Regions from separate parts of the Shewanella sp. POL2 genome, predicted to be linked through region 1. Evidence: predicted binding sites of a transcription regulator. Region 1 holds the regulator's gene; the other holds the start of a gene.

Region 1 (3,162 bases):
TAACAGAATATGGGCGACTCGGCGATAACAATCGGCATCGGCTAAGCTGGAACCACCAAATTTATGTAAGTGACAACGTGCCATCTATTATTCCTCTACTGACAAGCCGCTACGGCGGCCAATCCTGCTTGAATATCTGCAACTAAGTCGTCGGCATCTTCAATACCAACCGACAAACGTAATAGGGTGTCTTTAATGCCAGCTTCAAAACGCGCCTGCGGCTCCATCGCCCTGTGGGTCATGGTCGCGGGCACGGCTACGAGACTCTCGACGCCGCCTAAACTCTCAGCCACGCTGAATAAACTTAAGGCATCTAAAAAGGCGACCACTTCGGCCTCGCCGCCCTTAAGCTCAAAACTCAGCATAGCGCCAAAGCCTTTTTGTTGCTTGGCGGCAATGGCATGGCCGGGATGATCCACAAGGCCTGGGTAATACACTTTGCTCACCACTGGGCTGCTAGTCAGTAACTCCACAATACGCTGGGCATTGTTTTGGTGCTCGCGAATGCGCACGGCTAAAGTACGCAGGCCGCGCAGGGTTTGATAACTATCAAACGCGCTACCGGTTAAGCCTAAGGTGTTCGACCACCAATGTAAGGTCTCACCAATTTGGGGATCTTTGGCGATCACCGCGCCGCCCACCACATCGCTATGGCCATTAATGTATTTAGTGGTGGAGTGGATAACGATATCGGCGCCGAGTAATAGCGGTTGCTGCAAAAATCGGTGACAGGAAAGTGTTGTCCACTACCACTAACGCGCCCACACCGTGGCTCGCCTTGTCGATAGCCTCAATATCAACCACCCGCAGCAAAGGGTTGGATGGGGTTTCAATCCACACCATTTTAGGTTGCTGAGCGATGGCCTGCGCAAGTGCTTGGCTGTCGGTTTGATCGACCACCAGCAATTTAAATTGGCCTTTTTTCGCTAGGTTGGTGAATAAGCGGTAAGAACCGCCATAACAGTCGTGGGGCACCACCAGTAAATCATCTGGACCAAGCAACGTGGTGACTAAGGTAATGGCGGCCATGCCAGTGCAGGTCACCACACCGGTTGCGCCTTTTTCCAGCTTAGCTAAGGCATCGCCTAAGATGCTGCGGGTAGGATTGCCGGAACGGCTGTAATCAAATTCGCGCGGATTTTTATGACCATCGAAGGCGTAATTCGTCGACAGGTAAATTGGCGGCACCACGGCGCCATATTGAGTATCGCTTTCGATACCCTGACGCACTGCCAATGTGGCTAATTGACGCTCTGCCATGGGTGGACTCCTAAATTCGGTAGACTGATAGAGATGTCTGGACGTCTAAATGTACCTAAGCCCAGTGGTATCGTCAATAGGCGTTAAGACGTTTAGACGTCTAAACATAAAGAAATCTGTTTGCAATCGCTAAGAAATAGTAGCAATAATTTGACTGTAATCTGTAAGGGTTTAAAATCTGCCCCGAATTTAGCGTTATAACAGGTGAGTCAATGACTGAATGGAATGGGGAATACATCAGCCCCTATGCTGAACATGGCAAGAAGAATGAACAAGTAAAGAAAATTACTGTGTCTATTCCGCTCAAAGTGCTAAAAGTCCTCACGGATGAACGTACGCGTCGTCAGGTCAACAACCTGCGCCACGCAACGAATAGCGAACTGTTGTGCGAAGCATTTTTGCATGCCTACACCGGCCAGCCTCTGCCTGATGATGCCGATCTGTCGAAAGAGTGCCCAGACAGCATCCCCGCTGAAGCGAAGCGGTTGATGGACGAAATGGGGATCGAGTGGGAAGACATGGAATAACGCTTAAGCGTCCATAATCCTGCCGTAACTAATTATTAGGGATCGTTAATGCTCATCCGGCGTGGTGGGTTAAAGTAACGATCCCTATTTTGTTTTGATGGAATCCTATGTTCTCCTTGATCGATCCACAAACGCTTGCCATCGCGTCTGTGATTGTGTTTTTAGGTGCCCTCACCCAGAGTCTGATTGGGTTTGGCTTAGCCGTGGTCGCCAGTCCGTTGCTGTATATCGTCGATCCCCAATTAGTGCCTGCCCCCGTGATTGTGATGGGATTTTCCATCGCGCTACTCACCCTATTGCGTGAACGCGGCCATTTAGAATTCAATGGCTTGCAATACGCGCTCATCGGTCGAGTGCCCGGTGGCTTTATCGGTGCTAGCCTATTACTGTTTGCGCCGCAGCCGATTCTTGGTCTGGCGATTGCAGCCATTGTGGCAGTCGCCGTGGTGCTCAGTTTGTATAAATTCAGTCTGCCGGTGAACAAAGCGACTCTGTTTGGCGCGGGAGTCGTCTCGGGGATCTTTGGCAATATCGCCGCCATTGGTGGCCCTCCGATGGCGATTTTATTGGCGGGTAAGGATGCTTCGCAGTTTCGCGCGGCGTTATCGGCCTTCTTTATCTTTAGTTCGACCATTGCCTTGGCGATTCTTGGGGTGACGGGCCTACTCGAAATCAAGCACTTTTGGCTGTCGCTAATGCTATTGCCCTCGGTCTTTTTAGGCTATCTCGTGGCGGGCAAACTGGTGGGAAATGTGGATAAACATAAGACCAAGATGGCGACCTTAGCCCTCTGCGCTATCAGCGCCTTAGTGCTCACGGTCAAATCAGTGATTGAGTTATTACCGCAATAACCTCATGCCAATCGCAGCCATAAAAAAAGCACCGTTTAACGGTGCTTTTTGTTGCTGTGGATACGAGTTGTCATCCATTCGAGCATCACTTAATCGCATTTAAGTGATGCTTAGTGCGCTAGCATCAATACGTTAGCTTAAGTAACTTTGGCCTGCATACACAATAAAGTGTCTCAGGGCGAGCACGCCAGTTAAGCTGGCACAGGCCACCATAATCATTGCGCCCTTAGTGTGGCGAGTCGCTGCGGGAAGCAGCATAAACAGCAATGGCACACCAAAGCCAATCCCCACGACACCAATCCAGAATACGCTTGCCCACACGCCAGAGGTGAGTGATGCCAGTGCCGCAGCCGCCGCACCGCCCTTAAAGTACAAGGCGCAGAACAACATAAACAGGAACATGATTTCGATTGCCATCACTGGCAGCTCTAAGCCATGCATTTTAGCTAAGGTCTTGTCGTGGCTATCGGTTTTGAACATTACCAGCGCCAGCACCGCATTGGCCGCCGCACCCGCTGATAAAC
Region 2 (3,162 bases), on a different contig from region 1:
TTAGCCCTAAGTCTCGCTCTTTAAAAGATGCCTTAATTCGTTTGGGCCAAGTTAATATTTACCGTTATGCCTTTACATTTTATTTGAAAGAACGCCTCGATGAATTGCCTCAACCCTATAAGAAGTTGGTTCAAGGTTATTGGAAACTCACGGAAAATATAGCAACTGATGCGGTCGACAGCCTAGTCGATATGCCGGATGTTGAGGTTGATCCCGATGAAGTGCAAACCTTGGCGTTGTTTAGCGTGTTCGGGCAAATTATTGCCTTAACGGCCTTTGCTTACTTAAATGCTAGCTCTGAGCAATCTTTCCCGTTAAGCGTGATTAAGTCATTGATTGATAATCAGCAGCAGACCTTAACCATCGAGGCCTTTGAAGCCTTAGATCTCGACCAAGATCTGCGCCAAGAGTTTATGATCGCCCATAATCTGCGCCAGACCCGCAACCCGAACTCATCAGGGTTAGTTCTGCGCCGAGTATTGTCAATGCGTGGTTTATTGCTTAATCCGCTCTAAGAACCCTCATAAAAACAAAGGCCTGCAATCGCAGGCTTTTTTTTACTTTCAAAATCTTAGTTAGATTTCTGCTGGCGGGCTAAGCCTTCGCTTGCAACCAGTTGCAGCCAATTTTGCACTAAGGCCGAGTTGGCGCTGTGGCGGCGATAGGCACCAAATAGTGGGCGTTTTAACCCCTCTTGGCCTAGCTTTACCGCGGCGAGGCTTAAGCCATGTCCTTCATTGATTGACCAATTTGGTAAGGCGGCGATACCGTCCTTACAGGCGATGCGCTGCAATAACATCATGGTCAAATCGCAGGTCTTTTGCTCGCCAGCTTCTATGCCCGCGGGTTCTAAAAAGTGGCGGTAAATATCTAAACGCGCCAGTGGCACCGGATAACTGATTATCGGTAAGCGCGCCAATTGCTTAGGCGTAACATAGGCTTCTTTCGCTAAGGGATGATCCTTAGCAACCACTAACCTCACTTCAAAATCAAACAAATGCTGATAGGCGAGCGAGTGACCTGGCACGGGATCTGAGGTCAGCACTATATCTAGTTCACCCATTTCTAGGGCATTGAGCGAGTCGAATAGATGACGGCTCGACAGATCTAACTCGGCTTGGGGATGATCTTGCCTAAATTGTTCCATCACCGGCATTAGCCAGCGAAAACAGCTGTGGCATTCAATCCCGACTCTGAGCTGATTGGTTTCAGTTTCCAGCCCATTTTTGAGATCGGTTTCCGTCTCTAACACCTTAGGCAGGATCTCTTCGGCGAGGTGCAACAGGCGTGCACCTTCCTGAGTAAAGGAGAGCGGTTTGCTTTTACGCACAAAAATGGGCGAGTTAATTCGTTGCTCTAACTCCTTAATTTGATGGGAGAGAGCCGATTGAGTGACAAAACGTTTTTTGGCTGCGCCCGCCAAGCTGCCACTTTCCTTCAGGGCCATTAAGGTTCGCAGATGTCTTAGTTCGATCATGATCACTCCAAGTGAATTTCGCTCATGTTGTGCTTGAAATCAATTCGGTTGCTGGCATAGAGACTATCACAATAAACTTCTAGACGTCCAGACGCCCATTGTGATTTATCTAGGCTTAAATGCGAAAAGTTGCCAAGAAAACACCATCAGCTGGGTGCAAGTGCCGAATATGGCTTATCTCAAATAAAGGAAGATATGGTATGCAATTGAACAGTCTTGGTTTTCCCCGTATCGGGCGTCGTCGTGAATTAAAGTTTGCCCTTGAAAAATACTGGCGTGGTGAGAGCACTCAAGCTGAACTGCATGAGGTGGCCAAGGAGTTGCGTCGCACCCATTGGCAATGGCAAGTGGCTGCGGGAATTGAGCAAGTGCCAGTAGGGGATTTTGCCTTTTACGATCAAGTGTTAACCCTGAGTGCGACCCTTAACGCTATTCCCGATCGCCACCGTGGCGAGGGTGCTATCGATCTTGATACCTTATTCCGCGTTGCCCGTGGCCGTGCGCCAACTGGCATTGATGCGCCAGCCTCGGAAATGACTAAGTATTTCAACACTAACTATCACTACTTAGTGCCAGAGCTTAAGCAAGACCAAGTGTTCTCTATCGCCTATGAGCAGTTTTTTGATGAAGTGGCCGAGGCGCAGGCGCTGGGTTATCAAGCCAAGCCTGTGTTGTTAGGCCCTGTGAGTTACTTGTATCTGGCCAAAACTGTAGGTCAGGATTTCGATAAGCTGAGTTTATTGCCCAATCTAGTAAAGGCTTATGCCGACATTCTTGCGCGTTTTGCTGCGCAGGGCGTAACTTGGGTGCAACTTGAAGAACCGATTCTGGCACTCGAATTAGCCGCCGATTGGCAAGCAGCGATTAGCCAAGCTTATCAAGCGCTTAAAACGGCTCAAGTGAAGATTTTACTCACCAGTTACTATGGCAGCATTAGCCATCATCAGGCATTGGTTTCCGCGCTGCCGGTGGCGGGGGTGCACCTAGATTTAGTGACTGCCCCTGAACAATTGGCCTTGTTTGCTAATGCATTAAGACCAGATCAAATTCTGTCGGCGGGTGTAGTTAATGGCCGTAACGTGTGGGCGGCGGAGGTTGACCTGATTGTTGAGCGTATCGGCGGTGTTGCCCGAGACTTAGGAGCGCGCCTATGGATTGGCACTTCGTGTTCACTGCTGCACAGCCCTGTGGATTTAGAGGTAGAGACAACGCTCACGCCGACGCTGCGTCAGCAGCTTGCGTTTGCCAAGCAAAAGCTGTTGGAACTGGCAAATGTGCGCCAATTGTTGCAGGCCCCTGAGTCTGTCGCGGCCAAAGAGATAGTTAACTCCTGCGTGGCTCGCCGTGAGGCTAAGGCACAGGCGGCGGATGCTAAAGTGATCGCCCGTGTCGCTGCGCTGACCCCAGCCGACTATGAACGGGTGAGTGAATTTACTGAGCGCCAAGTGGTGCAGCAGCGTAAGTATCGTTTGCCATTGTTGCCAACGACTACGATTGGCTCATTCCCACAAACACCGGCAATCCGCGGACTACGTAGCCGCTGGCGCAAGGGTGAGCTAAGCGATGCCCAATATACTGAGCAGTTGCAGCAAGTGACCCGCGATACCATCGACCGCCAGCTTAAACTCGGTATCGATGTGCTGGTACACGGTGAGGCCGAGCGTAACGACATGGTGGAATACTTC

The links. Region 1 encodes MetJ, which represses methionine synthesis genes. Its sites were predicted from a motif close to TAGACGTCTAGACGTCTA; they were not measured.
Region 2: a site for MetJ is predicted at 1,550-1,567, ahead of metE (5-methyltetrahydropteroyltriglutamate--homocysteine S-methyltransferase). Genes of this name have one in related genera too.

Annotation. Positions count from the first base shown of each region.
Region 1 is NZ_AKZL01000097.1:6,000-9,161, forward strand. It holds gene SHEWPOL2_RS18865 (bifunctional aspartate kinase/homoserine dehydrogenase II) at 1-84, opposite strand, end outside; partial or broken gene metB (cystathionine gamma-synthase) at 96-1,260, opposite strand; gene metJ (met regulon transcriptional regulator MetJ) at 1,473-1,787, shown strand; gene SHEWPOL2_RS18880 (sulfite exporter TauE/SafE family protein) at 1,895-2,638, shown strand; gene nrfD (NrfD/PsrC family molybdoenzyme membrane anchor subunit) at 2,771-3,162, opposite strand, start outside.
Region 2 is NZ_AKZL01000045.1:21,969-25,130, reverse strand. It holds gene SHEWPOL2_RS13195 (HDOD domain-containing protein) at 1-515, shown strand, start outside; gene SHEWPOL2_RS13190 (LysR family transcriptional regulator) at 572-1,477, opposite strand; gene metE (5-methyltetrahydropteroyltriglutamate--homocysteine S-methyltransferase) at 1,678-3,162, shown strand, end outside.